4 regions of the Streptomyces sp. R35 genome follow, and region 2 is predicted to be linked to each of the others. Evidence: riboswitches for the same ligand, from Rfam matches in the RefSeq annotation. Region 2 holds a riboswitch; each other region holds the start of a gene.

Region 1 (7,487 bases), 1.9 Mb from region 2:
CCTCCAGCCGCTCCATCACATACGTGAGCGCCGCGAACAGTCGGTCCCGCTGCCGCTCCATGTCCTCCGGGAAGTCCAGCGGAAACAGCCCGCGGACGTCCGGGTTGTGCCGGAACAGGTGCGAGTAGAAGTACTTGACCGCGAACTCGGCCCGTCTCTCGACGACCGCGAAGCTGGATCTGAGTATTTCGGGGTCCACTGCGTGAATGTATGGAGTTTTCGAGCCGTGAGGTCAAACAGCAGACGATTTATGGACAGCCTGGGGTGAAATGTGCGGGGCTCGGGGAGGGCCCCTGCCGAGTACCGTCGCCTCAGGGCGTTCGGTCGGCAAGGGGGCGTGGTGGATGGGGAGTTGGCGGAACCGGCGGGCGCGAGGGCGAGGGTCATTGCCGAGGTGATGAAGGGGGAGGGACGGGAGAGGAGCGGGGGGCGTTCGCGTCGCTCGTGATGCGGGGGCTGTCCGATGCGGAGGCTGCCCGATGTGCGGGCTGTCCGATGGGGAGCTGGGGTGACTCGGGGCTTCGAGTACCTCCGGATACCGTCAAGGAGTGACCGAGCACCAGCCCCCCACCGCCCCCGCCCCCGCCCCCGAACTCTTCACCTGGGAGTTCGCCACCAACCCGTACCCGGCGTACGCCTGGCTCCGCGAGCACGCCCCCGTGCACAAGACGCGCCTCCCCAGCGGGGTGGAGGCCTGGCTCGTCACCCGGTACGCGGACGCCAAGCAGGCGCTCGCCGACCAGCGGCTGTCCAAGAACCCCGCCCACCACGACGAACCCGCCCACGCGAAGGGGAAGACGGGTATCCCGGGTGAGCGCAAGGCCGAGCTGATGACGCATCTGCTCAACATCGATCCGCCGGACCACACAAGGCTCCGACGGCTCGTCTCCAAGGCCTTCACCCCCCGGCGCGTGGCCGAGTTCGCGCCGCGCGTGCAGGAACTCACCGACCACCTCATCGACCAGTTCGCCGACAAGGGCTCCGCCGACCTCATCCACGACTTCGCGTTCCCGCTCCCCATCTACGCCATCTGCGATCTGCTCGGCGTCCCGCGCGAGGACCAGGACGACTTCCGGGACTGGGCGGGGATGATGATCCGGCACGGGGGAGGGCCCCGAGGAGGCGTCGCGCGGTCCGTCAAGAAGATGCGCGGCTATCTCGCCGAGCTGATCCACCGGAAGCGGGAAGCGCTGTCCGAGCACCCCACCCCCGGCGAAGACCTCATCTCCGGGCTCATCCGCGCCTCGGACCACGGCGAGCACCTCACCGAGAACGAGGCGGCCGCCATGGCGTTCATCCTTCTCTTCGCCGGCTTCGAGACCACGGTCAACCTGATCGGGAACGGCACGTACGCCCTCCTCACCCACCCCGAGCAGCGCGCACGCCTCCAGGCCTCGCTCGCCGCCAAGGACACCGGACTCCTCGAAACCGGCGTCGAGGAACTCCTCCGCTACGACGGCCCCGTCGAACTGGCCACCTGGCGGTTCGCGACCGAGGCCGTGCGGATCGGCGGGCAGGACATCGCGCCCGGCGACCCCGTCCTCGTCGTACTGGCGGCTGCGGACCGTGACCCCGAGCGGTTCGAGCAGCCGGACACGCTCGACCTCTCGCGGCGTGACAATCAGCACCTCGGGTACGGCCACGGCATCCACTACTGTCTCGGCGCACCGCTCGCCCGCCTGGAGGGGCAGACCGCGCTCGCCACGCTGCTCACCCGTCTCCCCGATCTCCAACTCGCGGGAGATTCTGCCGATTTGCGCTGGCGCGGCGGGCTCATTATGCGTGGATTGCGCACGCTTCCCGTGGAGTTCACACCAGGTCGGTAGGCATGCCGGACGACGGCCGTCGGGTGCGCCGGGCAACGGGCACCCACCTGCGAAAAGGTGACGGTCCCTCAACTCCGTGATCTTCACGTGATCTGCGCTGCATCGACTTGTGACAAGCGTTCGAGTGCGGATACGTTCGATCACCAACGCGGCCCGCCTATCGCAGTGGCCGCTGTTGTCACCTGCTGTCACGCGAAAGGCTTCTGCATGCTCTCCGGGAACGGCCGTCATCGTCGCCCGCGTCAGGCCCCGGCCCTCATCGTTGCCGCAGGGGTGACCGGATCGGCGATCGCGATCCCGCTGCTCGGCGCCACCAGTGCGAGCGCGGCCGACGGCACCACCTGGGACCGGGTCGCGGAGTGCGAGAGCGCGGGATCGTGGAGCGCGAACGACGGGAACGGGTACTACGGCGGGCTGCAGTTGACCCAGGAGAACTGGGAGGCGTACGGCGGCACCCGGTACGCCCCGAGCGCAGACCAGGCCAGCCGCTCGCAGCAGATAGCCATCGCCGAGAAGATCCTCGACGACAAGGGCCTCGCCGCCTGGCCCACCTGCGGACCGCTCTCCGGGCTCAGCAAGAACTCGGGCTCCGTCGAGGTCGACACGGGCGTGGCGGACGACTCGTCGAGTTCCTCCGGATCCTCAGGCTCCTCCGGCTCGTCCGATTCCTCCAGCTCATCGGACTCGTCCGGTTTGTCGGACTCGTCTTCATCGTCCAGTTCGTCTGAATCCTCCGATTCATCCTCTTCTTCATCCTCATCCTCCGGCTCCTCCTCGGGTGCGGCCGAGAACACGACGAAGTCCGACACCTCCTCCGGCGACAGTGATTCTCAGGATTCCGACAGCTCGGACACAGATACGGCGAAGAGTGACGACCCGGACAAGTCCGGGCAGAACGGCGACTCTTCGAGTACGTCCGACAGCGCGACGACCGGTGCCGGACGTCACCGTGGTGACACCGCCGATGAGGGTGTGACGGAGGGCGCCACCGACGGCCGTACGGACAGCGCTTCCGGGCGGCATGCCTCGCGTGGGTCCAGCGCCTCGCGCGACGCCGTCGACGGCTCGTACGTCGTCCGCACCGGAGACAGTCTCTGGACGATCGCCGATGCCTTTGACCTCGAAGGCGGATGGGCCGAGCTGTACGCCGAGAACAAGAAGGCGATCGGCACCGATCCTGACCTCATCGTGCCCGGTCAGAGCCTTGCAGTTGGTGCTGAATCGGGCGAAAAGTAGCGGGAGTTCGCGTCACGGTTCGCTGTGGAATGTCCGGTTTGGTGAGAGTGAGACATGAGTCTCAGAAGCCCTGATCGTCTTTGAAATTCCGGGGATCGACTGCTTACGGTCGTGACCGCTCGCCACAGCGGGCCCCGACGGTTGCAACGCCGAATCCTGCCAACGGCCGTACGGGAACAGTCGTCGCGTCAAGCGCCGTAGGCAGGAGCGGGGGACCCAAGGTAAGCGCCGCGCCCGGTAGTTCACCGGGAGTGGCTTGGGGTGAAGCCGTACGTCCGACGTCGTGAAGACGGAGGCCGTGCGACCGGGCACTCACCCGCCCGAACCCGACAGCTCACCTCGCAGGCGTCGGTGAGGGGATCTCTCCATGCTGTTTTCCAGCAAGGGCAAGCACCGCCGCCCGTCCAAGGCCGTCCGTGTCGCCACGCTCGCCGGCGTCACCGGTGTCGCCATCGCCGCCCCGCTGATGGCGGCCGGCAATGCCTCCGCCGCGACCGCGTCCGAGTGGGACACCGTCGCCCAGTGCGAGTCCGGCGGCAACTGGTCCATCAACACCGGCAACGGCTACTACGGCGGCCTGCAGTTCTCGGCCTCCACCTGGGCCGCGTACGGCGGCACCGCCTACGCCTCCACCGCCAACCTGGCGTCCAAGTCGGAGCAGATCACCATCGGTGAGAAGGTCCTCGCCGCGCAGGGCAAGGGTGCCTGGCCGACCTGTGGCACGGGCCTGTCCGGCGCCGCGTACACCGGTGGGACGACCTCCAGCGCCTCGACCACCCCGTCGAGCACCGCCACCTCCACCACCCGGACGACGGAGCAGCCCGCCTCCCGTTCCGTGGAGCGCCCGGCCGCCACGAAGACCGTCACCACCCAGACCGGCAAGAAGGTCAAGAAGGGTGACGGCGAGTACAAGGTCGTCAAGGGTGACTCGCTCAGCTCGATCGCCGAGAAGAAGCACGTCAAGGGTGGCTGGCAGAAGCTGTTCAAGCTGAACAAGGACATCATCGACGACGCCGACTTCATCTACCCGGGTCAGCAGCTGCACCTCAGCTGACGACGGCTCGCGGCCGAGAGCCGGCAACGGCTCGCGGCTGACGCCCGATGACGGCTTACGGCGGAAAGCTGACAACGGGCTCGCAGCTGAACCACAGCCCTCCCCTATACACGGTCTCCATACTGGAGGCCTCGTGAGGGTCCCCCCGTCCCCACGGGCTCCCCGCTCCGGTGCGTCTTCCCCCGTACGCACCGGGGCGGGGCTTTTTCATGTGGGGTGGGTTTCCTGTACCGGGTGTACCGCGTGTACCGGGTGTACCGGGTGTACCGGGCAGGTTTTTGTTCCGTTCGGAAACAATTTACTCTCGGTTCTGCCCAAGGGGTGGGTGACCGGCTGGCCGATCCCCCCGAGGCGGTTAGGCTCATGTCGCGAAGCCCATCACAGGCATCGCGTACCCGCGTCACATCCCAGAAGGAGATGCTCGTGCCGTCCATCGACGTCGTCGTAGCCCGGGAAATCCTCGACTCGCGAGGGAACCCCACCGTCGAGGTCGAGGTCGGCCTCGATGACGGCAGCACAGGTCGTGCCGCCGTCCCGTCCGGCGCCTCCACCGGTGCCTTCGAGGCCATCGAGCTTCGCGACGGTGACCCCAACCGCTACCAGGGCAAGGGTGTCGAGAAGGCCGTCCTCGCCGTCATCGAGCAGATCGGCCCGGAGCTCGTCGGTTACGACGCCACCGAGCAGCGCCTGATCGACCAGGCGATGTTCGACCTGGACGCCACCGACAACAAGGGCTCGCTCGGCGCCAACGCCATCCTCGGCGTCTCCCTCGCCGTCGCGCACGCCGCCTCCGAGGCGTCCGACCTCCCGCTCTTCCGCTACCTGGGCGGCCCGAACGCGCACCTGCTGCCCGTTCCGATGATGAACATCCTGAACGGCGGCTCGCACGCCGACTCGAACGTGGACATCCAGGAGTTCATGATCGCCCCGATCGGCGCGGAGTCCTTCTCCGAGGCGCTGCGCTGGGGCGCCGAGGTCTACCACACCCTCAAGAAGGTGCTGAAGACCAAGGGTCTGTCCACCGGCCTGGGCGACGAGGGCGGCTTCGCCCCGAACCTGGAGTCCAACCGCGCCGCGCTCGACCTCATCGTCGAGGCCATCAAGCAGGCCGGTTACGTCCCCGGTGAGCAGATCGCGCTCGCGCTCGACGTCGCCGCGTCCGAGTTCTACAAGGACGGCAAGTACGAGTTCGAGGGCAAGTCCCGCTCGGCCGCCGAGATGACCGAGTACTACGAGGAGCTCGTCTCCGCGTACCCGCTCGTCTCCATCGAGGACCCGCTGTTCGAGGACGACTGGGCCGGCTGGAAGGTCATCACCGACAAGCTGGGCGACAAGGTCCAGATCGTCGGCGACGACCTCTTCGTCACCAACCCGGAGCGCCTGGCCCGCGGTATCGAGGAGGGCTCCGCGAACGCCCTGCTCGTCAAGGTGAACCAGATCGGCTCGCTGACCGAGACCCTGGACGCCGTAGAGATGGCCCAGCGCAACGGCTTCAAGTGCATGATGTCCCACCGCTCCGGCGAGACCGAGGACGTCACCATCGCCGACCTCGCCGTCGCGGTGAACTGCGGCCAGATCAAGACCGGTGCCCCGGCCCGCTCGGACCGCGTCGCCAAGTACAACCAGCTGCTGCGCATCGAGGAGATCCTCGACGACGCGGCGGTGTACGCCGGCCGCAGCGCCTTCCCGCGCTTCAAGGGCTGAGGCGTGGCCTCGTAGGAAGCGTCGTACGTACGTCCCCGTACTCGGTCCCGTACCGTGTGCGGGGACGTACGCACGTGATGGGTTTGTACCGGGGAGGCGGGACTCATGGCCGTGAAGGACCGGGACCGGTTCTCCACCGCGACCAGGCTGAAGCTGCTCGGCGAGCAGACGGCGGCCCGGGTCTACCGCTCCCAGACCAAGCGGCAGGCCCGCCGCTCCCGGCTGACCGGCCGGGCAGCGCTCCTCGCCCTCGTCCTCTGCTCCCTGGTCGTGGCTCTCGCGTACCCGATAAGGCAGTACGTGTCCCAGCGCGCCGAGATCGCCGATCTGGAGCGGCAGCGGGCACAGGCCCGCGAGCGGGTCGAGCAGCTGCGCGACCTCAAGGCGCGCTGGCAGGACGACGCGTACGCCGAGCAGCAGATCCGGCAGCGGCTGCACTATGTGATGCCGGGCGAGACCGGCTACGTCGTGGTCGACCCGGACGCGGCGAAGCAGGCCCGCGTCGACCAGGGGGCGGCCGACCGTCCCTGGTACTCCAACGTCTGGGACGGCGTGGACAAGTCCGACGCCGCTGACCAGTGACGGCCCATGAGCTGACCAGCACCATGAACCGACCAGCACCATGAACCGACCAGCACCATGAACCGACCAGCACCATGAGCTGATCCGGCACCATGAACTGACCGGCACCATGAGCCGGCCCAGCACCATGAACTGACCAGAAAGACATGTGACTCACGGCATGGAAACGCCACCGCCGACCACCCCGCGCACCGAGCCGACCGACGCGGACGTCGAGGCCTTCAAGCAGCAGCTCGGGCGGCCGCCGCGCGGGCTGCGCGCGATCGTGCACCGGTGCCCGTGCGGGCAGCCGGACGTCGTCGAGACGGCGCCGCGTCTTCCCGACGGGACGCCCTTCCCGACGACGTACTACCTGACGTGTCCGCGGGCCGCGTCCGCGATCGGGACGCTCGAAGCCAACGGGGTCATGAAGGAGATGACGGAGCGGCTGGCGACGGATCCTGAGCTGGCCGCCGCGTATCGGGCTGCCCACGAGGACTACATCGCGCGGCGCGACTCCATCGAGGTTCTGGAGGGCTTTCCCAGTGCGGGGGGTATGCCGGACCGGGTGAAGTGCCTTCACGTGCTCGTGGCGCATTCTCTGGCCGCGGGGCCGGGCGTGAATCCCCTTGGTGACGAGGCGATCGCCTTGCTGCCGGAGTGGTGGCGCAAGGGTGCGTGTGTGGTCGTGCCGGACGGGGACTGAGGGCCTCTCGGTTGTGTGTCGGGTGCGGGTGGGTGGGGGCTGGTCGCGCAGTTCCCCGCGCCCCTTAAAAGCACCCGGGGCAGGCCGACGGTTTTTAGGGGCGCGGGGAACTGCGCGACCAGCCCCCACTCACCCGCAGCCAAAGAACCACCCCCACGCACCCCCACCCACGACAGGAGACCAGAGCTCATGACCAGGGTCGCTGCCATCGACTGCGGCACCAACTCCATCAGGCTGCTCGTCGCCGACGCGGACCCGGAGACGGGGGAACTCGTCGAGCTGGACCGCAGGATGACGATCGTGCGGCTCGGGCAGGGCGTCGACCGGACGGGCCGGCTGGCTCCCGAGGCGCTGGCGCGGACCTTCGCGGCGTGCAGGGAGTACGCGGCGATCATCAAGG
Region 2 (7,487 bases):
CGAGAGGTTCTCCTGTCTGCTGACGATCACATGGCGAACTCGGTCGATCATTCGGTCGATGACACGGTTTGTCGATGTGTCGCTGCCATCACTCAAGTCAGCGTATCCGGTCACGTTTCGATCACCACGAGCGCCCACCGTCCCTCGCGCGACTTCGCTCCAGGGGGAGGTACCCCCTACGCCCGGGCGGTATCGGATCACGGGCGGTATGTTCTTGATCAGTTGATACGACATGACATGTACCGACTTGCGAAGAGGCAGGCGCCCGTGGCCCGAAGCACCGTCGAAGCCGAGCCCGGCAGCCGGCCGCCACCGGGTGACGACCACGCCTTCTTCGGCCAGCCCAGGGGCCTGCTGACCCTCTCCGGCCTGGAGGTCTGGGAACGCTTCTCGTTCCTCGGCATGCAGGCCATCCTGGTCCTCTATTTCGCCGACACCGTCGCCCACGGCGGCATGGGCATGTCCGCGGGCACCGCCGCATCCGTGTCGGCGGCGTACGGAACGCTCGTCTACCTGGTCTCCGTCGCCGGCGGCTGGCTCGCCGACCGCATGCTCGGCTCGTACCGCGCGGTCCTGTGGGGCGGCATCCTGATCGCCTGCGGCCATTACTCCATGGCGGTTCCCACGGCCACGATGACCTGGGTGGGCCTCGGCCTGATCAGCGCGGGCACCGGCCTGCTCAAGCCCAACGTCGCCACGATGGTCGGCAAGCTCTACCGCACCGACGACGACCGTCGTGACGCCGGCTTCGCCCTCTACTACATGGCGATCAACATCGGCGCCTTCGCGGGCCCCCTGATCACCGGCTGGCTCGGCGACCACAAGGGCTGGCACTGGGGTTTCTCGGCGGCAGCGGTCGGCATGACGTTCGGCCTGATCCAGTATGTGATGGGCCGCCGTCACCTGGCGGGACGCAGACGCGCGGCGGAATTCGCCCTCACGCCGGAAGGGATGCGCCGCGCCGTCCGGCTGATCGTCGCGGGCCTGCTGACGGTCGCCGTGCTCGCGGTGCTCCTCGGGGCCGGCGGCTCGCTGACGATGGGCCGTTTCGTCGATCTCCTCACCCTCGTCTCGGTGATCGCGCCGGTCGTCTACTTCGCGGTGATGTTCTCCAGCCCCCGGGTGACCCCCGAGGAGCGCGGCCGGCTGCGCCCGTACGTGGTCCTCTTCCTCGCCTCGACCGTCTTCAACTTCATCCTCTTCCAGGCGTACTCGACGATGATGCTGCTCGCCGCGTCGAACGCCGAGACGACGATCCTCGGCTTCGACTTCCCGGCGAGCTGGTACGCCTCCGCGCTCGGCGCCTTCGAGGTCGGCCTCGCCCCGGTCGTGGCCGCCCTCTGGGTCCGGATGGGCCACAGCCAGCCGCACGCCTCGAACAAGATCGCGATCGGCGTCGTACTCGGCGGTCTGTCGTTCCTCCTGATGGTGCTGCCGACCAGCGGCCACTCGAGCGACGACTACCTGATGTCGGCCTGGTGGATCGTCGGCTCGTACCTGCTCCTCGGCCTCGGTGACGTCCTCCTCGAAACCTCCGGCATGTCCGCCACCACCAAGCTCGCCCCCGTCGCCTTCGCCAGCCAGACGATGTCTCTCTGGTTCCTGTCCCTCGCGCTCGCCAACGGCATCCAGGCCCAGACGGTGAAGCTGTACGACGACGTCTCCAAGCCGGCGTACTTCGGCGTCAACGGGGCGATCGCGGTGGCGGCCGGCCTCGCCGTGATGGCGCTCGCCCCTTGGCTGCGCCGCACGATGCACCCCGTCCACTGAGGTGACACTCATGCACATCCGTACGTCCTTCCCCTACGAGACGACTCACGAGGACGTCCTCATCCCCCTTCCGGACGGCACCCGTCTGTACGCCCGGATCTGGCGCCCGCTGACCGACGAGCCCGTACCCGCCCTCCTCGAATACCTCCCGTACCGCCTCACGGACTGGACCGCGCCCCGCGACTGGCAACGCCATCCCTGGTACGCGGGCCACGGCTACGCCTCCGTCCGCGTGGACGTCCGCGGTCACGGCAACTCGGAGGGCATGCCGACGGACGAGTACTCGCAGGTGGAGCTGGCCGACGGGGTGGAGGTCGTCGACTGGCTGGCCGCCCAGCCCTGGTGCAGCGGCAAGGTCGGCATGTTCGGGATCTCCTGGGGCGGCTTCAACTCCCTCCAGATCGCGGCCCTCGCGCCCGAGCCGCTCAAGGCGATCGTCACGGTCTGCTCGACGGACGACCGCTATGACAACGACGTGCACTACATGGGAGGTTCCGTCCTCGCCGTCGACATGCACGCCTGGGCGGCCACGATGCTCGCCTTCGTCTCCCGCCCACCCGACCCGGTGCACGTGGGCGAGGTGATGTGGCGGGACATGTGGGTGAAGCGCCTGGAGGCGGTCGACCCGTTCGTCCACACCTGGCTGTCCCACCAGACCCGGGACGCGTACTGGCGCCACGGCAGCGCCTGCGAGGACTACGGCGCCATCCGCGCGGCGGTCCTGGCGGTCGGCGGCTGGCACGACCCGTACCGCGACACGGTGCTGCGCCTGGTCGAGAACCTGCCGCCCGACCGCGTACGAGGCCTGATCGGCCCCTGGTCGCACCAGTACCCGGACCGGGGCCTGCCACCGGGCCCGGCGATCGGCTTCCTCCAGGAGACCCTGCGCTGGTGGGACCACTGGCTCCGGGACAAGGACACCGGCGCCATGTCCACTCCCGTGCTCCGCTCGTACGTGATGGACGCGCACCCCCCGGCGACGACGTACCCGTCCCTGCCCGGCCGCTGGGTGGGTGACCCCGCCTGGCCCTCCCCCTCGGTGACCCCGGTCTCGTACGCGCTCCAGGGGGCGCCGGTCCTGGTCCGTTCCCCCCAGCACACGGGGGTGGACGCGGGCCGCTTCTTCCCCTTCGGGAACGACGCGGATCTGCCGCCGGACCAGCGGGAGGAGGACGCCAGATCGGCGTGCTTCGAGTTCGAAGTGCCGGAGGACACCTGGGTGTTGGGCCGTCCGGTGGTCCGGCTGCGGCTGACGTCCTCGACCCCCCGGGGTCAGGTGATCGCCCGCCTCTGCGACGTGGCCCCCGACGGAGCCTCGACACTCGTCACCCGAGGTGTGCTGAACCTGTCAGCGCGCTATGGCCGTGACCAGGCGGTTTCCTGGAAACCGGGCGCTACGGAGGACGTGGTTTTCGACCTGAACAGCATCGGTTACGCGTTCCCGGCGGGCCACCGCATCCGCCTCTCCGTCTCCTCGGCGTACTGGCCCTGGATCTGGCCCCAGCCGGGCTCGGAGGCCGGCTTCACCCTGGACCCGGCGGGCAGCACGCTGGAACTCCCGCTGCGGGCAAAGGAGTCGACGCCCTCCCTCACGTTCGAGGAACCGGAGCAGTCCGAGCCCCTGGGAGTCGTCGTCCCCGCGACGCTGGACGAACCCCGTCCGGAACGCCTGGTCGTCCATGACGTGGCCGCCGGCACCTGGCGTCTGGAGGTGGACCCGCGCTACGGCGGCACGCGCGTGTACCCCGACGGCCTCGAATTCACCGAGGACGCGCTGGAGACGTACACGATCGACGCCTCCGACCCCCTGTCGGCCCGCGCCCGCTCGACCTGGTCGGTCCGCCTCCACCGCCCGGACCTGCCCTGGGACGCGCGGGTGTCCACGACGTCCGACATCACCTGTGACGCCGAGGACTTCATCACCTCCAACGAGGTGATCTGCAAGGACGGCGACGAGGTGGTCTTCCACCGGACGTGGGAGAAGAGGATTCCCAGAACGGCGGGCTAGAGGCCCAGGGGCGCCATGGGGAACGATCGCACCATGGCGCGATCGCGGACCGGGGAATTCCTGATGGACCTCGACGAGGGCATGCTCGCGTACTTCCGTGAGATGGCCCAGGAGATGGTCACGCGCTTCGGGATCTCGCGGGCGGAGGCCGTGGCGAGGATCAACAGGGCATACGAGGGGCAGAAGTTCGAGCCGTATCCCGACCTGATGTGCCACGAGCTTCCCGAATACTGGGGCTACGGCCTCTACTTCAAGCCCAACGCGGGCCGCCTCCCCGACGACGACCCCGACACGGATCTCTCCGTGTGGGAGGTCCGCCCGGCTCCGCCGAGGCACTCCCCCGCCTGGACGCTCGAACCGTAATGACCGAGTTGCCCGTCTTGCCGCTTTAATTCCGCCCAGTCGCGTGAATTGGGTCACGCCCGGCCGGATCCCGCGCCAGAGCCCCCTCGGTGACTTCCCCCTTTGCAAAAGGCAAGTTGAGGATCGAATTCCGGATCAATCGGACGTTTCACCCTCGCCATATCCGGGCTAAAGCGATCTTCACTGCGACATCAGGTCTTGTTCCCGACATGTGCTCTCGCATACGTTCACGTCGATCCGAGCGGATCGCCGAATCCTGCCGCCGCCCGGAAACCCCACCCACCCACGCACGCACGGCAGGAGCGGGGGACCCAGGTAAGCCGCCGAACCGGAACCCCGGAACGGCTAGGGGTGAAGCCGCGTCCACAGCGCGGCCGGGCATCTCCCGCCCGAACCCGACAGCTCACCTCGCAGGCACCGGAGAGGAAAAGCGCCATGCCCGTACGAGGCAAGCACCGCCGCCCCAAGACCAGCACCCTCACCCGCGGCATGATCGCCGTCGGCACGAGCGGAGCCGCGCTCGCGCTCCCCCTCGTGAGCGCGACCGGCGCGCACGCGGCCACACCGACCCAGGTGGCACAGGTGGCACAGGTCGCGAAGACCGCCGCGGTCACGACTCCGGAGGTCCAGCTCCTCACCTACAAGGTGGCCGCCGGCGACACCCTCTCCACGATCGCGCAGAAGAACCCCACGAGCGGCGGCTGGAAGAAGCTGTACGAGGCGAACAGAGCGGTCATCGGTGCGAACCCGGCCCTGATCCGCCCGGGCCTGACGCTGACGGTGGGCACGAAGACCGTGAAGTCGACCACGTCGAGCTCGACGGCGAAGGCAATCACGACCACCCCCGCCTCCGCCACGACGTACACCAACAACCTCGACGGCTGGATCAAGCAGTCCCTGGACATCATGGCCAAGTCGGGCATTCCGGGCACCTATAACGGCATCTACCGCAACGTGATGCGCGAGTCCTCGGGCAACCCCCTGGCCATCAACAACTGGGACTCCAACGCTGTCGCCGGCACCCCCTCCAAGGGCCTCCTCCAGGTCATCGACCCGACCTTCAACGCCTACCACGTCGCCGGCACGTCGACGAACCCCTACGACCCGGTCGCGAACATCACGGCGGCCTGCAACTACGCGGCGGCGGTGTACGGCTCGATCGACAACGTCAACGGGGCCTACTGACCAGCCCTCCCCCTACCCGTCCACCAGGTACCGGTAGACCGTCGACTGCCGGGCCTGGAAACCAAGACGTTCATACAGCCGGTTCGCGGCCGGCCGATCCGGCCGGGAGGTCAGATCGACGGTCCGGGCGCCCGCTTCCCGGGCCATCCGCAGAGCTTCCTGAGTCAGCAGCGCCGCGATGCCCCGGCCGCGCGCCGCAACGTCCACAACCACGTCCTCGATGCGACCGCGCAGCCCGGACGGCACGGGAAGCAGTACCAGGGTCAGCGTGCCGACGATCTCGCCCGCCGCCCGGGCGACCAGCACCGTGTTCGCATCGCAGGACACCATCCGCTCGACCGCCTCGCGGTCGAGTGGCTTGGCGGTCGAGGACAGCTGCGGCAGCAACCGGCCGAAGGCGTCGACAAGTTCTTGACTCGCTTCCCGGATGATCTCCACCTGAACGCTCATGCGCCGGAGCGTATCGGCCGCCTCCCGGACCGCAGGGTCGCGACAGCGGGACAGAAGCGGGACGGAGGTGTCGGCGCGGCCGGGCCTAACGGCCCTCGAACAGCCGCTCCAGCACCACGGCGATCCCGTCGTCCTCGTTCGACAAGGTCACCTCGTCGGCCACCGCCTTGAGTTCCGGGTGGGCGTTGGCCATGGCGACACCGTGGGCGGCCCAGTCGAACATCGGGATGTCATTGGGCATGTCGCCGAAGGCGAGGGTGGTGGCGGGGCCGAGCCCGAGGTGTTCGGCGGCGAGGGCGAGCCCCGTCGCCTTGGTCACGCCACATGGCTGAAGTTCGACGGTGCCCGGCCCCGACATGGTGACCGTCGCCAGGGAACCCACCACTCCGCGCGCCGCCGACGCCAACTCGTCGTCGGACAAGGAGGGGTGACGGAGCAACACCTTGCTGATCGGCTCCGTCCACAGGTCGTCGCGCCGCCGCACCCGCACCGCCGGCAGCGTCGGATGCGGCATCACATACCCCGGCTCGATCAGCGTCAGTCCGTCCACGCCGTCCTGGTCCACCGCCGCGTAGAGCAGCCCGACCTCCGCCTCGATCTTGCCCAGCGCGGTCTCCGCCAGCTCCCTGTCCAGGGTCACCGACCACAGCAGACGGTCCGCCCCGGCGTCGTACAACTGCGCCCCCTGCCCGCACACCGCCAGCCCCTCGCCGCCGAGTTCGTCGAGGAGCGGTCGGACCCTCGGCGCCGGCCGTCCCGTCACCACCAGATGCCGGGCCCCCTCAGCCGTGGCTCTCGCCAACGCGGCCCGCGACCGGTCGGAGAGTGTGTCGTCGCCGCGCAGCAGCGTTCCGTCCAGGTCAGTGGCGATGAGTGAATATGCAGTCGGAGCGGCCATGATCCGAAGAATACGGATCGAACGACACATCGGCCCGGCGTGAACCGGACGACGTCCGGTATCCCGTCCGCAACGCCGTTCACCGCACGGGCGGCACGGACAGCGCGGCCGGTTCGGGCAGCACGGCCGGTTCGGGCAGCAGGATCGGTACGGGCAGTGCAAGCGGTTCGGGTTGTGCGAGCGGTGCGGGTTGCGCGGGGGAGGACGGTGAAGTGGTCGGTGGTGGCGTGGAGTTGGCGGGGTGGAATGATCCGGGCGCAGGCCCTGACGACCCAAGGGCCGCCGGCCTTCATCGAGAGAGTGCGGGGAGACACATGAACCTCAAGCCCGACGAGTGGACCAAGAGCGGCGACAGCGGCTCGGCCGGCCCCCAACTCAGCGTCACCCAGGCTGCCTTCCTCCTGGACTCCACACGGTGACCCCCTTCCGGCAACACCTCCGAACCGCCGCCGAAGACGTCGTCCGGCGCTTCCCGGAAGCCCTCAAGCCCGAGATCTACGCCCTCTCCTTCCGTATCTGGCGAATCGACGGCGACGATCGGCACCCGTACGTGGCCATCGGGTACAACACCGAGACCCAGTACGAGCAGCAGACCTACCCGGAGGACCCGGGAGAGGCCCGCTGGAACTACGCCTGCTGGCTGCTCGACGGCTTCGAGATGCTCGGCAACGTGCCCGAGGACCCCACCGGAAGCCCCCTGTACGTGGACGAGGTCAAGCGGCTGGGGATCTGGTTCGACGGCGAGTACGACTTCCTCACCATGGATCTGCCCGAGGAAGAGGAGGACGAGCTGGACGCCAGGTCCGACCTGCT
Region 3 (7,487 bases), 1.2 Mb from region 2:
GGAGGCGGCGATGAACGAGCGCCAGGCGCGTTGTTCGGCGGGCGAGAGCCAGCGGGTCGTCATGCCGCCAGTCTAGGTACTGTTTAAAAGTTGAACCACTAGGAGCCTAGAGCTCGGAGCTGGAGGGTGCGCCCCATGCCCCACCCCTACGTCCTGTTGTCCGCCGCCGTCTCCCTCGACGGCTTCCTGGACGACACCGGCCCCGAGCGGCTGCTGCTCTCGGGCGCCGCCGACTTCGACCGGGTCGACGAGGTACGGGCGTCCAGCGACGCGATCCTGGTCGGCGCGGGCACGCTCCGCTCGGACAATCCGCGGCTCCTGGTCAACTCGGCCGAGCGGCGAGCCGCGCGGATCGCCTCCGGACGCCCCGAGTACCCGCTGAAGGTCACCGTCAGCGGGTCCGGCGACCTCGACCCGGCGGCGCAGTTCTGGCACACGGGCGGCGAGAAGGTCATCTATACGACGGACGAGGGCGCGGCGAAGGCCTCCGACCTCCTGCACGGCCTCGGTGTCGAGGTGGTGTCGACCGGGCCCGATCTCGACTGGCGTGTCCTCCTCGAACACCTTCATGACGTACGAGGTGTACGGCGCCTCATGGTCGAAGGGGGTGGGCGGGTGCACACCCAGCTGATGCGGGAGGGGCTCGCCGACGAGCTGCAGCTCGCCGTCGCGCCGTTGTTCGTGGGGGAGGTGGACGCGCCGCGGCTGTTCGGGCCCGGGGCGTATCCCCCCGGGCGGATGCGGCTGGTGGAAACACGGCCCGTCGGGGACGTCGTCCTCATCCGGTACGTCCCCACGGCGCCCGGTGTCGGGGGGCTCGCCTCGGCCGCGGACCGGCACTGGCTGGGGCTCGCGTGTGAGCTGGCGGAGTTGTGTCCGCCCTCGGAGACCGCGTTCAGTGTGGGGGCGGTGGTCGTGGCCGCCGACGGGACCGAGCTGGCCCGGGGCCACTCCCGTGAGGGGGACGATTCCGTGGTCCACGCCGAGGAGGCGGCGCTCGCCAAGATCGACCCCGCCGACCCGCGTCTCGGCTCCGCCACGGTGTACAGCAGTCTGGAGCCGTGCGCCCGCCGCGCCTCCCGGCCCGCGCCGTGTGCCCGCCTGATTCTCGACGCGGGGGTACGGCGGGTTGTCACCGCCTGGCGCGAGCCGGACACGTTCGTCGCCGGCGCCGACGGTAACGCGCTGCTGGCAGCCGAGGGTGCCGATGTCGTCGTACTCCCGGAGTACGAGCAACGCGCGACCGCCCCCAACCGTCACCTCTTGGGCTAGGCCCGGCGGTTTCCTCGCCCCCGCCGCCCCTACCCGTCCCATCCCCAGGGGCTCTGCCCCTTCGACCCCCGGGGGTAGTTCGTCGGCTGCGGGCCGGTGGGGGTTGCTCGCGCAGTTCCCCGCGCCCCTAAAAGCGTCCAGGCCGCCCCCGTCTTTTGTCTTTAGGGGCGCGGGGAACTGCGCAATCTTTTAAGCGGGGCTCGGGGGGCGAGAAACCGGTGCTGGGGAACGTGGGTGCTGGGGGTCCCGCGGATGGCGTACACTGGTTTTAACGACGCGGGGTGGAGCAGCTCGGTAGCTCGCTGGGCTCATAACCCAGAGGTCGCAGGTTCAAATCCTGTCCCCGCTACTGAAGGCCAAGGGCCGGAACTCGGATTCACGAGTTCCGGCCCTTGGTGCATGCGGACCTGCGTCCCACGTCCCCCGGTCGGTCCACACCGCTCGCCCCGGCCCCTCACTCCATGAACCCTGAACGAGTGGGGCAGCAAGCAGACGAGCAGCGGACCGACAGCCCCGTACCCGTACCCGCGCCCGATCCCGCCCCGGGGGCCACCCCCGTCCCGACGGACCCGGCCCGCCGCAGGATCTCGAACGCACGGGCCTTCGTCCGGACACTTCCCGCACTGCTCATCGCCGTCGGAGCGGTCTACGACTACGTCACCCCGTCGGACTTCACCGCGGCCCCCCTCTTCACAGCCGCCCCCCTCGTGGCCGCGCCCCTCTACTCACTGCGCGGCACCGTCCTCACCGGCATCCTCGCCCTCGCCGCCGTCTTCGCGGTCCACCTCAAGCTCGACATCGTCCTGAACGTCGACTCGGTCACCGAATCGGCCACCGTGGCCACGGCCGCCGTCCTGGCCGTGCTCATCAACATCCTCGTCCGCCGCAGCGACGAACGGCTCGCCTCGGTCCGCGAGATCGCCGAGTCCGTGCAGCGCGCGGTGCTGCCGGAGCCCGAGGAGCGGATCGGCGGTCTGGAGGTCGCGGCGCGGTACGAGGCGGCGCAGGCGGACGCGTTCATCGGCGGCGATCTGTACGCAGTGCAGGACTCCCCGCACGGCGTACGGCTGGTGGTGGGCGACGTACGCGGGAAGGGGATGGGCGCGGTGGCCGCCGTAGCGGTGGTGATCGGGGCGTTCCGGGAGGCGGCCGAGCAGGAGGCGACGCTGGAGGCGGTCGCCTGCCGTCTTGAGCGGGCGCTGGCCCGCGAGGGGACCCGGCGGGACGGCCTGGACGCCTTCGAGGGGTTCACGACGGCCGTACTCGCGGAGATCCCGCACGACGCGGACGTCGTACGGATCGTCAACCGCGGCCATCCCCCGCCGCTGCTCCTGCACGCGGACGGCACGCTCGTCGCGCTCGCCACCGAGGATCCCGCGCTGCCGCTCGGCATGGGCGAGTTGGGCACCTGGCCCGACCGGGCGGTGGCGGCCGTATTCCCGCGGGGAGCCACGCTGCTCCTCCACACCGACGGCCTGTCCGAGTCCCGCGACGAGCGCGGGGAGTTCTACGATCCCGCCCCGCGTCTCGTCGGCCGCGCCTTCCCCGGGCCCGACGCTCTGCTGACCGCCCTGGCCGAGGAGGTCCGCCGGCACACGGGCGGCGCCCTGACGGACGACATGGCGCTGCTCGCCGTACGGCGTCCGGGGGAGTTGGCCGAGGGGGGTTCTTGATCGTTGTCACAAGGGGTGATCGGACGGTGTCCCTCCGCATAACAGCTGACACACCATCAGCTGAATCGACGTCGATGAAGCGTGGTCAACTCGCCCGGTTTACGCCAGTGGTGACCCCAAAGTCCTGGCCAAAAGCGTTAACGATCAGTCCGAACAGCTTGGAATCCGGTACCCGGGTCTATTAACGTTCGATAACGCAGCGCGGTCGTCCCAGCCGTCACAAGAGATGGCTCCGTGCGCACGCGCCGAATCCCGCAAGGGAACCGGGGAACCACCAACTTGGGGTGAATCGAGCGTAATCCGTCGTGGGAACACGACAGGTATACGCGCGTAGGAGACCTTCCTGCTCCGAACCCGTCAGCTAACCCGGTAGGCGAGAAGGAAGGAAAGGAGTGCGCCCACGTGGCGTCCAACCGGCCTGCCCAGCCAACCTCGTTCGCGCCGAACGACACACAGCCCTTCGGCTACGCCTACGGCAACGACGAGGGGCCTTGGGAGGAGTGGAACCCCACTGAGGATTCCGTCCGTCCCGTTCGCGGCCGGCACCGCGTCAGCAAGCAGCGCGGTGGGGGACTCGCCCGCAGCTCCACGGTTCTCGGCGTCGGCGTCATAGCCGCCGTGGGCGCGGGTGGCATGGCCACCGCGGCGCCCGGCAAGCCGCCGGTGTCGATCTCGCTGCCCGACCTGTCGTCGGTCACCGAATCCGCCAAGGCCCTGATATCCGACGGCGATTCCGCCACGCCCAAGGGCTCTTCCACCCCGCTCACCACCGCCGGCCTGACCAGCGCCGACACCGCGCAGGGCAGCACCGACGCGGGTGAGGCGCTGCGCGCCCGCATCATCCAGCAGGCCGAGTCGCAGCAGGACCAGGTCGACAGCGCGGCCCAGGAGGCCGCCGAGGCCGCCGCCGCGAAGCAGGCCGTCGCGCTCGCCGCCAAGCAGCAGGACGACGCCGAGGCCAAGGCCGCCGCCGCCAAGAAGAAGGCGGACGAGGAAGCCAGGCAGGCCGCCGAGGCCAAGCGTCTCGCCGAGCTCGCCAAGAGCTACTCGCTGCCCACCTCCTCGTACACGCTGACCGGGCGCTTCGGCGACGCCGGCTCCATGTGGTCCTCCGGCTACCACACGGGCCTCGACTTCGCCGCGCCCACCGGCACCCTGATCAAGGCGATCCACAGCGGCACCGTCACCGAGGCGGGCTGGGCGGGCGCGTACGGCTACCGCACGATCCTCACCCTCGACGACGGTACGGAGCTGTGGTTCTGCCACCAGTCGTCGATCAGCGTCAGCGTGGGGCAGAAGGTCGCCACGGGCGACGTCATCGGGCGCGTGGGCGCGACGGGCAATGTCACCGGGCCGCACCTGCACCTTGAGGTCCACCCCGACGGCGCCGCCACCGCGATCGACCCGATGGCGTGGCTGCTCAGCAAGGGGCTCAATCCCTGAGACCGGTTCCTCTTGAGGCCGGCTTCTCCTGGAGTCGGCTTCTTTTTAGGCCGGCGCCGTTCTTTTCCTGATCCCCGGCGGTCCTGACGACAACCCCCCGACGTCAGGGCTGCCGGTCCGGTTTGTCTGGAATACAGTCATCCCGTGCGGGCGTTGAAGCTGATCATGACTTCTCTCCGCAAGCTTGGCTCGTCCGACCTCGAGGTCTTCCCGCTCTCCCTGGGCGGCAACGTGTTCGGCTGGACCGCCGACGAGGCACAGTCCTTCGCCGTGCTCGACGCGTACGCGGCCGCCGGCGGCAACTTCCTCGACACCGCCGACCAGTACTCGTCGTGGATCGAGGGCAACAAGGGCGGCGAGTCCGAGACCATCATCGGCAAGTGGCTCAAGGCACGCGGGAACCGCTCCGACATCGTGGTCGCCACCAAGGTCAGCCAGCACCCCGAGTTCCCGGGGCTGTCCGGCGCCAACATCAAGGCCGCGGCCGAGGCGTCCCTGCGCCGCCTGGACACCGACCACATCGACCTCTACTACACGCACTTCGACCAGCCGGAGGTGCCGGTCGAGGAGATCATCGGTGCGCTCGACGAACTGGTGAAGGCCGGCAAGGTACGCCACATCGCCGCCTCCAACATCTCGCCCGAGCGGCTCCAGGAGTCCCTGGAGTTCTCCGACCGCGAGGGCCTCGCGCGGTACGTCGCCCTCCAGCCGCACTACAACCTCGTCTCGCGCGACACCTACGAGGGCCCGCTCCAGGATCTCGCCTCCCGCACCGGCCTCGCCGCCGTCCCGTACTTCGCGCTCGCCTCCGGCTTCCTCACCGGCAAGTACCGCCCGGGCGCGACGGTCGACTCGCCTCGCTCCGCGGGCGCGGCACGCCACCTCGACTCCGAGCGCGGTGTCCGGGTCCTGGCCGCCCTCGACGAGGTTGCCCAGGCCCACGAGGTCCCGGTGGCCACGGTCGCGCTGGCGTGGCTGGCCGCCCAGCCGACGGTCGCGGCACCGATTGCTTCGGCGCGGACGGTGGAGCAGTTGCCGGCGCTGCTGGGGGTGGCGGACCTGGTCCTGACGGACGGCGACCTCGGGAAGCTGACGGAGGCCTCGGCGTAGCAGCTCCCGGCTTTCGCGCAGTTCCCCGCGCCCCTTTTAGGGGCGCGGGGAACTGCGCGAACGGCCCCCACCGGCCCGCAGCCGACGAACCGGCCTACGGGGTCTGGGGCGGAGCCCCAGAAGGATGGGACGGGTAGGGGCGGCGGGGGCGAGGAAACTACGAGCGGTACGGGTTGTACGCGGGATACGGGGCCGCAGGTCCGTAGGGCTGGGTGTAGGGCTGGCCGTAGGTGTACGCGTAGCCGTGTACGGGCCACGGCGGGGGTACCGGGACCACCGGAGCCGTCGCCCGGGCCGCGTACGCCAGGGCCGGCCGGGCGATGTCCCGGCGGCGCCACAGCTCGTCGAGCAACTCGCGCTCCCGTACGACGAAGTCGGCCCCCGCACGCCCCCGCCGCCCCCGATGACGGAGAAACGCCAACGAGGTCGCGTACGCCTCGTACTCCGCGACCGAGCGCCCCGCGGCCTTCCCGAAGTGATGTCCCGCCCACTCACGGGCGAGCCGCCGCGCCCGCATCGACCCCAGGACGTACGGTTCCGGCGCGGTCAGCCACCCGGCGAGGGCATACGCGGGCAGTTCCGCGCGCACGGTGCGCAGCTCCCGCTGTCGCGTCCAGATGGCCAGCCAGGTCAGCAGCCCGAAAGCGGGCACCATGAACGCGGCGTACACCGCGAAGAACCCGTACTCCCCGAAGCTCGACGAGCTGTTCCAGGCGGAGTGCATGCCCATGGCGAGCAGCAGCCCGCCCAGCGGCAGCAGTACGCGGCGCAGATGCCGGCGTTCGGCGGACATGGCCGCGATGCCGAAGCCGATGCCGGTCAGCACGGTGAACAGCGGGTGCGCGAAGGGCGACATCACCACGCGGACGAAGAAGGTCGCGGCGGTGACGGACGCGAGCCCGCGCTCGCCGCTGAGCTGGTCGGTGCCGAAGGCGGTGCCGAGGTAGAGGATGTTCTCGGTGAACGCGAAGCCGGTGGCGGTGACCCCGGCTATGACGACACCGTCGACGATCCCGGTGAAGTCCCGTCTGCGGAAGAGGAAGACCAGCAGCACGGCGGCGGCCTTCGCGGACTCCTCCACGATCGGCGCTATGACGGTCGCGCCGAGGGTGTCGGCGCTGGACGGGTCGGCGGTCGCCGTCGCTATCCATCTGGTCGCGAAGCTGTTGGCGACGATCGCTATCAGCGCGGCCGCGCAGGCACCCCAGGCGAAGGCGAAGAGCAGGTTCCGCCAGGGCCCGGGCTCGACCCGGTCCAGCCACCGGAAGGCGGCGACGAGCAGCGGCACGGGGAACACGGCGAGGCCGAGGCCCACCAGAAAGCCCTCGGTGCCGGTCTGTTCGCGGACGAGGGCCAGGATCACGAGCCCCGATATCGCGAGCAGCGTGATCAGCGCGCCGTAGCGCACCGGCTTCCGCTGCCACCAGTGCGCGTGCCGCAGCGCACCGCCGGCGGGACCGCTGGGGTGCGTCGGGTACGGGGGACAGGTGGCCACGGCATTGACCCTAACGAGACAGGGGCGCAGCCCGCGACGGCGCCTGGTGCCGTGTGCGGGGCTTCAGTCGCCGCTGGACTGCTGGTCCTGGTGGTGCACGAGGTGCTGTACGCGCCGGAACAGGAGGTCGTTCACCACATGACCCTTGTCCAGTCCCTGGCCCTCGAAACGGGTCAGCGGCCGGAAGTCGGGACGTGGCGCGTAACCGCCGTCGGGCTGGGTGTTCTCGAAGTCCGGGTGCGCGCTCAGCACTTCGAGCATCTGTTCGGCGTACGGTTCCCAGTCGGTCGCGCAGTGCACGAGGGCGCCCGGCCTGAGGCGGGTCGCGACGAGGCTGAGGAACTCCGGCTGGATCAGCCGCCGCTTGTGGTGCCGCTTCTTGGGCCAGGGGTCGGGGAAGTACACGCGCAGGCCGTTCAGGGACTCCGGCGGGAGCATCTCCCTGAGCAGGATGATCGCGTCGCCGTTGCCGACCCGGATGTTGGACAGTCCGT
Region 4 (7,487 bases), 3.4 Mb from region 2:
GGCGTCCCCCTCGGTGGCGTGCGCCAGGTGGCCGCTGCGGAACAGCTGCCCGTGCTTCACCCGCCGACCGTCCGTGGTGGGCAGGCCGCCCACGTCCCGGAAGTTGCGCACTCCTGCCAGCTCGGGCTCGGTCGACGGGACCTGCTGCGTCACTGGGGCTCCTCCCCTTCGGCCGTCGGCGCTGCTCGGCGTTGCCTGCCGACGGAGGTTGCGCTCTCGACGATACGACATGGGTTCCTCGGGCAATGAGTTGTCCACAGGCGTTGCCTCCAGGGCGCCGAGCCCATGATGATGTTGGTGCCTGATCGCACCTGTTCGAATCTGTGGGGGACTGATGATCGAGGTCGGCACGGACGGTCGTACCTGGCTTCTTTCGGGGCCGACGAGCAGCTACGCGCTACGGCTCACCGGCCTCGACGAGCTGCTGCATCTGCACTGGGGCCCACGGATCGCGCTCGCCGACGCCGAGGCATTCGCCGCCCTGCCCGCGCCGCAGTACTGGCCCTTCGAGTCCCCGCTCGACGGGCGCGAGGAGTACCCGGTCGAGGGCGGCCCCCGCTTCGTCCGCCCCGCCCTCTCCGTGCGGACGGACGAGCGGCGCGGCACCGAGTGGCGCTTCGAGGAGTACGAGGCGGACGGCGACGAGCTGCGGCTGCGTTTCTCGGACGCCGGACTCGGCATCACCCTGCACTACCGGATGCGCGGCGACGTCGTCGAACGCTGGGTGACCCTCGCCAACCAGGGTCCCGCCCTGGAGCTGCTGCGCGCCGACTCCGCGACCTGGACACTGCCCGAGCGCGACGGCTGGCGGCTGTCCCAGCTGCACGGGCGCTGGGCGGCCGAGTCCCGGCTCGTGCGCTCCCCCCTCACCTACGGTGAGAAGGTCATCGGCAGCCGGCGCGGACACACCGGTCACCAGCACCTGCCCTGGGTCGCCCTCGACAGCGAGGCGACCGAGGAGAGCGGCGAGGTGTACGGATGCGCGCTCGGCTGGTCCGGCTCGTGGCGGATCGCCGTGGCCCAGCTCCCCGACGCGCGCGTACAGATCTCCGGCGGCGCCGGATACGACGACTCCGGGCTGCTGCGGCTGGAGCCGGGGGAGTCGTTCACCACTCCCGTCTTCGCCGGCCTGTGGAGCGACGCCGGCTTCGGCGGGGCGAGCCGGGCCTGGCACGCCTACCAGCGCGCGTACGTCATCCCGGACGCGGACCAGGACCGGCCGGTGCTGTTCAACTCCTGGGAGGCCACCACCTTCGACATCTCCGAGGACCAGCAGGGGGTACTGGCACGGCGGGCCGCGGCGATGGGGGTCGAGCTGTTCGTGGTCGACGACGGCTGGTTCGGGACGCGGACCAGCGATCGCGCGGGGCTCGGCGACTGGACCCCCAACCCGGACCGCTTCCCGGCGGGGCTCAAGCCGCTCGGCGACTACGTGCACGCGCTCGGGATGCAGTTCGGTATCTGGGTCGAGCCGGAGATGGTCAATCCGGACAGTGAGCTGTATCGCGCCCACCCGGACTGGGTGCAGTTCCAGCCGGGGCGAACCAGGACGGAGTACCGCAATCAGCTCGTACTGAACCTCGCCCGCCCGGACGTCCAGGAGTACCTGTGGGGGCAGCTCGACGGCCTGCTCTCCAGTGCGCCGATCGACTATGTGAAGTGGGACTTCAACCGTTGCTTCACGGACGCCGGGTGGCCCGGTGAGCGCTACCCGCAGAAGCTGTGGGTCGAGCACGTGGAGGCCCTGTACGCCCTTCTCGACCGGTTGCGGGCCGCGCACCCCTCGGTCGCCTTCGAGTCGTGCTCGGGCGGTGGCGGCCGCATCGACCTCGGCGTCATGGCGCGTACGGACCAGGTGTGGACTTCCGACAACACCGACCCGCTCGACCGGCTCGCCATCCAGCACGGCTTCGGTCAGATCCACCCGGCCCGGATCATGGCCGCCTGGGTTACGGACAGCCCGAACACGCAGCTCAACGGGCGGGTCAGCTCGCTGCGCTTCCGCTTTGTGAGCGCCATGGCCGGGGTGCTCGGCGTCGGCGGAGACCTGGCCGAGTGGAGCGAGGAGGAGCTTGCCGAGGCGCGGGGCTGGGTGGATCTCTACAAGGAGATCCGGCCCGTCGTCCAGCGCGGCGACCTCTACCGGTTGCGGCCCCCGGAGGGCGGGCTGAGTGCGGTGCAGTACGTCCACGGCGATGAGACCGTCGTCCTCGCCTGGCTCCAGGCCCAGCGGTACGGCGAGCCGGTCGCCCCGCTGCGGCTGCGCGGGCTCGACCCGACACAAGCGTATGAGTGCCGTGAAACGGGCGAAGTGCACCGGGGTGCGGTGCTGCTGCATCACGGGGTGCGGACGGGGCTGCGCGGGGATCTCGATGCGGTAGTTATCCGACTGCGTCGTATGTGACTGTTCTGTCCGAATTGGCGGCTTCATTCCAACTGGCCCTGGAATAAAGCATCGTGGGACGAGGTGCGTGAGCAGCGTCATATTCGTGACGATGCGTTGCGACCCCTATTTCGCAACATGCCCGAATTCCCGGGCGGATTGAGGGGCCGGAAAGATCGTCGATCCACGGAGGGTGACCGGAATTCCGGCGTGGATCAAGAAGGGCGGACGCGCAGAAAAGGCACATGGTTGTCGCCGCGCTCTCATCTCGCCTACGTTCGGCCCCAATCCGGACGGACGCCCAATCCTGCCGCCGCCCGGAATCCGCACACTCACCCGCACACGGCAGGAGCGGGGGACCCACAGGTTCCGTGCCTGTTCCGGTCTCCGGAACGGCTAGGGGTACAGCCGCGCACCAGCGCGGCCGGGCATCTCCAGCCCGCACCCGACAGCTCACCCCGCAGGCGCCGGAGAGGAACTCGTCATGCCCGCGAAGGGTAAGCACCGCCGTCCCAAGTCCCAGCGTTTCACCCGCTCGATCGCCGTGGCCGGAACCGGCGGCGCCGCGCTCGCGCTGCCTCTGATGGGGGCCACCGGCGCCCATGCCGCGACCCCGACGGCCACCGTCGCGAAGACCGCCACCGCCGCTCCCGCGGCCGCCAAGAAGGCGGCCGGGACGAAGACCTACGCGGTGAAGGCCGGCGACTCGCTCTCGAAGATCGCCGACGAGCAGAACGTCAGCGGCGGCTGGAAGAAGCTCTACTCCGACAACCGCTCGGCCGTCGGCAGCGACCCGACGCTGATCCGCCCCGGCCTGAAGCTGACGATCGGCAAGAAGGCCGCGTCAGGCAGCGCCACCCAGTCGTCCGCCAAGACGACGCCTTCGTCGACCAAGTCGGCCGCCACCGCCGCCGCCTCCACCAGCAGCAGTTCCGGCTACACCCTGCCGGTCGAGGGCGCCACCGTCGGCACCGGTTACAAGGTGGCGGGCAGCATGTGGTCCAGCGGCTACCACACCGGCGTGGACTTCGTGGTCCCGACCGGCACCACGATCAAGGCCATCGCCGCGGGCACCGTCGTCTCGGCCGGCTGGGGTGGCGCGTACGGCAACCAGGTCGTCATCCAGCACGCCGACGGCCAGTACTCCCAGTACGCCCACATGTCCGCCCTCTCCGTCTCGGCGGGCCAGACGGTGACCGCGGGCCAGCAGATCGGCCTCTCCGGCGCGACCGGCAACGTCACCGGACCGCACCTGCACTTCGAGATCCGCACCACCCCGAACTACGGCTCGGACGTGGACCCGGTCGCGTACCTGCGCTCGCACGGTATCGCCGTCGGCTGACGCCTTCCCCTGCCCCCCAAGGCAGACCACGTGCCCCCAGGGCACGACTCCCTGCTCCCCACGGCAGACTCCGTGCCCCCAAGGCGCGACTCCCTGCTCCCCACAGCAGGACTTCCTGCTCCCCAAGGCAGGACAGCAGCCAAAGGCCGGACCCCACGATCCCCGGGGTTCGGCCTTTGGTCTTTCATGAGCGATTCATGATCGGCACATTGCGGTCCTGTGGCATGCCTGCACGAGGTATCGACAGGCGTGCGACAGTGGCCCCACAGTGATCTCCGCAAGCGCTTTCTATGCCTTCGGAGGTCCCCGTGCCCGGCGTCGACCGACGCACCGTCATCAAGGGCGCCGCAGCCGCGGCCGCCACCGCCCCGTTCTCCTGGGCGCTCTCCCGCAGTGCCGCCGCCGCGCCGTCGGCCGGGGGCGACACCGAACTGCACTGGCTGGAGGGCACGGCGCCCGGCACCCACGCGGGCGCCGTCTGGGGCGTGCCCTGGTCCCGCGGCACCTACCAGCCCGACCAGGCGTTCAGGCTGGCCACTGCCTCCGGTGACGAGGTGCCCGTGCAGAGCTGGGTCACCGGCCACTGGCCCGACGGCTCGGTGAAGTGGACCGCGCACGCCATCGCGCCGGGCGCGCCCAAGGCCGAGACGTACAAGCTCTCCGCGGGTACCCCGGCCGCTCCCTCGCAGCAGCTGAGAGTCACCCGCTCCGGCGGCCGGATCGAGGTGTCGACCGGTGTCATCACGGTGGCCTTCGGCGCGAAGGGCTCCGGCACCGTCGTACGCAGTGTCAGACGCGGCTCGGCCGAGATCGCCCGGGACGGACGGCTGGTCGCCCTGCGCCAGGGTTCGCTGCGCGACGGCGTCGCGGCGGAGGACTTCACCGGCCGGATCGAGAAGACCGAGGTCGAGCAGGACGGGCCGGTCCGCGCGGTCGTCCGGGTCGAGGGCAGGCATCGGCGCGGCGGCCGGGGCTGGCTGCCCTTCGTGCTGCGCTTCTCCTTCCACGCAGGCGCCGAGTCCTTCCGGCTGGTGCACTCCTTCGTCTGGGACGGCGAGCAGGAGCCGGGCAAGGCGGACGGCGACTTCCTGCGAGGCCTCGGTGTCCGCTTCTCCGTGCCGCTGAGCGACCAGCCGTACGACCGCCACGTCCGCCTCGCCGACTCCGGCGGGGGTCTCTTCAGCGAGGCGGTCCAGGGCGTCACGGGACTGCGCAGGGATCCCGGCGAGGCGGTGCGCACCGCGCAGATCGCCGGCGAGAAGCTGCCCGACACTTCGACCTGGGACAGCCGCGTGTCGAGCCGCCTCGCGTACATCCCGCGGTGGGGCGACTTCACGCTCACCCAGCCCACGGCCGACGGCTATGTGATCCGCAAGCGCACCAAGGACGGACACGGCTGGATCCAGGCCGCGGCCGGACGGCGGGCCGGTGGCTTCGGCTACGTCGGCGGCGTGAGCGGCGGACTCTCCTTCGGGCTGCGCGACTTCTGGCAACGGCACCCCACACAGCTCGACATCAGGGGCGCCGCCACGGACACGGCCGAGGCCACCCTCTGGCTCTACTCGCCCGAGGCGCAACCGCTCGACCTGCGCTTCTACCACGACGGCCTCGGCCAGGACACGTACGAGAAGCAGGCCGAGGGCCTGGAGATCACCTACGAGGACTACGAGCCGGGCTTCGGGACCCCGTACGGGATCGCCCGGACCAGTGAACTGACCTTCTGGGCCCACGAGTCGACGCCGAGCGCGGCGGATCTCGCGGCGCAGGCGGCCGCCGTCGCCACTCCGCCGCTGCTGACTGCCACCCCCGAACGCCTGCACTCCGCCGGGATCTTCGGCGACTGGGCGCCGGTCGACCGCTCGAACGCGGCCCGCGAGGTCATCGAGGACCACCTCGACGACCTCTTCGCCTACTACCGCGACCAGCGCGAGGACCGCCGCTGGTACGGCTTCCTCGACTACGGGGACGTGCAGCACACCTACGACAACGACCGGCACGTCTGGCGCTACGACGTCGGCGGCTTCGCCTGGGACAACTCCGAGCTGGGCACCGACCTGTGGCTCTGGTACCACTTCCTGCGCACCGGCTCCGCCGAGGTGTTCCGCTTCGCGGAGGCCATGACGCGGCACACCGGTGAAGTCGACGTGTACCACCTGGGGAAGTGGGCCGGGCTCGGCACCCGGCACGGGGTGCAGCACTACGCGGACAGCGCCAAGCAGGTCCGTATCTCCACGGCCGCCAACCGTCGCTTCTACTACTTCCTCACGGGCGACGAGCGCACCGGCGACCTGCTGCGCGAACTCGTCGACGTGGAGCTGGCGTTCCTGGAGGTCGACCCGCAGCGCAAGGTCCGCAACGACGGCTACACGCCCGGCGACCGGCACGCCCTGTCCGTCGGATTCGGCACCGACTGGGGCGGGTTGTCGGCGGCCTGGCTCACCGAGTGGGAACGGCGCGGCCCGCACGCGGACAAGGCCCGTACGAAACTGGTGAACTCCCTGCGGACGATCGCCGCCCAGCCCAACGGCTTCTTCACCGGCGCCGGTCTTCTCGACGCCGACACCGGCGAGTTCGCGGTCACGACGGACAAGGCGGTGACCGTCTCGCATCTGTCCGCCGTCTTCGGACTCGTGGAGACCAACAGCGAGATCGTCTCGCTGCTCGGCGACGACGAGCCCGAATTCGCCGCCGCCTGGCTGGACTACGCGCAGTACTACAACGCCACGAACGCCGAGAAGACCGCGCTGACCGGCTCGACCTGGAAGTCCGCGCTGCCCGCCGCGCACTCCCGGATCACGGCCTACGCGGCCCGGCGCAAGGACGATCCGACGCTCGCCAAGCGCGCGTGGAACGAGTTCTACACCGGCACCGACACGTACTTCCCGTCCAACGACTGGTCGCGCGTGACCATCAGGACCCCGGCCGTGCTCCGTACCACCGAGGAGATTCCCTGGATCTCCACCAACTCCTCGGCGCAGTGGGCCCTCGCGGCGATCCAGAACCTGGCGCTCATCGGCGATCGGATCCCGTCATGAGACGTACGTTCCTGATCGGGGCGGTGACGGCCGGTGTGCTGTGCGCGCTGACTCCTCCGGTGTCCGCATCGCCCGTCTCTGCGTCCGGTACCTCGAACGTCGTACGCCCCGATGACCGGCGTCTTGCCTACGAAGGGCACTGGGGGAGGACGGCGACGTCCGCGACGACGGTCAACTCCGGCTCGCGGCTCCGCTTACGCTTCACCGGCGGCACCCTGCACGCCCTCTTCGACGTCTCGTCGATCACCGTGCCGGCGCAGATCTATGTGTCGGTGGACGGTGGGCCGAAGCGGCTGTACGCCGTCGACCGGGACGATCTCGACATCGCCGTGCCGGGCCGGGGGACGCACACCGCCGAGCTCTCCGTGAAGGACGTCTTCTCGCGGGCCAACCGTTGGACTCCGCCTCTGGAGACGGGAGTCGTCCTCACCGGGTTACGGCTGGAGGAGGGAGCGCGCCTGCTTCCCCAACACCAGCTGCCGGGGCCTCGGTTGGTCTTCTACGGCGACTCCATCACCCAAGGCGTCATGGCGCTGTGCGAGGTGAACACCTCCGACTGCGCCGACGGGACGGCCGCCTATCCGACGCTGGTCGCCGACGACCTGAACGCCTCCCTCACCCAGGTCGGCTTCGGCAGACAGGGCGTCCTCCAGTCCGGCAACGGGGGAGTCCCGGCCGCCGGGGACGCGTACGGATGGAACTACGCGGATTCCAGGGCGGATTCGGA

Evidence for each region. Region 2 has a riboswitch for cyclic di-AMP ahead of AB5J50_RS29620 (transglycosylase SLT domain-containing protein). Riboswitches for the same ligand answer to the same signal wherever they lie in the genome.
Region 1: it holds a riboswitch for cyclic di-AMP, as region 2 does, so the genes downstream of both, AB5J50_RS21030 (transglycosylase family protein) here and AB5J50_RS29620 (transglycosylase SLT domain-containing protein) in region 2, are expected to answer to the same signal.
Region 3: it holds a riboswitch for cyclic di-AMP, as region 2 does, so the genes downstream of both, AB5J50_RS24300 (M23 family metallopeptidase) here and AB5J50_RS29620 (transglycosylase SLT domain-containing protein) in region 2, are expected to answer to the same signal.
Region 4: it holds a riboswitch for cyclic di-AMP, as region 2 does, so the genes downstream of both, AB5J50_RS44490 (LysM peptidoglycan-binding domain-containing M23 family metallopeptidase) here and AB5J50_RS29620 (transglycosylase SLT domain-containing protein) in region 2, are expected to answer to the same signal.

What each region holds. Positions count from the first base shown of each region.
Region 1 covers NZ_CP163440.1:4,606,352-4,613,838, reverse strand. Annotated here, with positions in the region: gene AB5J50_RS21045 (globin domain-containing protein) at 1-199, opposite strand, end outside; gene AB5J50_RS21040 (cytochrome P450) at 549-1,826, shown strand; gene AB5J50_RS21035 (transglycosylase family protein) at 2,034-3,062, shown strand; cyclic di-AMP (ydaO/yuaA leader) riboswitch at 3,246-3,425, shown strand; gene AB5J50_RS21030 (transglycosylase family protein) at 3,430-4,116, shown strand; gene eno (phosphopyruvate hydratase) at 4,534-5,820, shown strand; gene AB5J50_RS21020 (septum formation initiator family protein) at 5,926-6,402, shown strand; gene AB5J50_RS21015 (DUF501 domain-containing protein) at 6,563-7,087, shown strand; gene AB5J50_RS21010 (exopolyphosphatase) at 7,277-7,487, shown strand, end outside.
Region 2 covers NZ_CP163440.1:6,511,228-6,518,714, reverse strand. Annotated here, with positions in the region: gene AB5J50_RS29640 (polyprenyl synthetase family protein) at 1-1, opposite strand, end outside; gene AB5J50_RS29635 (peptide MFS transporter) at 268-1,770, shown strand; gene AB5J50_RS29630 (CocE/NonD family hydrolase) at 1,781-3,778, shown strand; gene AB5J50_RS29625 (hypothetical protein) at 3,812-4,141, shown strand; cyclic di-AMP (ydaO/yuaA leader) riboswitch at 4,412-4,571, shown strand; gene AB5J50_RS29620 (transglycosylase SLT domain-containing protein) at 4,577-5,326, shown strand; gene AB5J50_RS29615 (GNAT family N-acetyltransferase) at 5,339-5,776, opposite strand; gene AB5J50_RS29610 (HAD family hydrolase) at 5,862-6,674, opposite strand; gene AB5J50_RS29605 (hypothetical protein) at 7,090-7,487, shown strand, end outside.
Region 3 covers NZ_CP163440.1:5,311,493-5,318,979, reverse strand. Annotated here, with positions in the region: gene AB5J50_RS24320 (MarR family winged helix-turn-helix transcriptional regulator) at 1-63, opposite strand, end outside; gene AB5J50_RS24315 (dihydrofolate reductase family protein) at 136-1,272, shown strand; tRNA gene AB5J50_RS24310 (tRNA-Met) at 1,548-1,621, shown strand; gene AB5J50_RS24305 (PP2C family protein-serine/threonine phosphatase) at 1,734-2,945, shown strand; cyclic di-AMP (ydaO/yuaA leader) riboswitch at 3,179-3,336, shown strand; gene AB5J50_RS24300 (M23 family metallopeptidase) at 3,348-4,388, shown strand; gene AB5J50_RS24295 (aldo/keto reductase) at 4,554-5,498, shown strand; gene AB5J50_RS24290 (PrsW family intramembrane metalloprotease) at 5,656-6,993, opposite strand; gene trmB (tRNA (guanosine(46)-N7)-methyltransferase TrmB) at 7,057-7,487, opposite strand, start outside.
Region 4 covers NZ_CP163440.1:9,902,482-9,909,968, forward strand. Annotated here, with positions in the region: gene AB5J50_RS44480 (tyrosine-protein phosphatase) at 1-153, opposite strand, end outside; gene AB5J50_RS44485 (alpha-galactosidase) at 335-2,404, shown strand; cyclic di-AMP (ydaO/yuaA leader) riboswitch at 2,707-2,863, shown strand; gene AB5J50_RS44490 (LysM peptidoglycan-binding domain-containing M23 family metallopeptidase) at 2,868-3,725, shown strand; gene AB5J50_RS44495 (Tat pathway signal sequence domain protein) at 4,034-6,760, shown strand; gene AB5J50_RS44500 (GDSL-type esterase/lipase family protein) at 6,757-7,487, shown strand, end outside.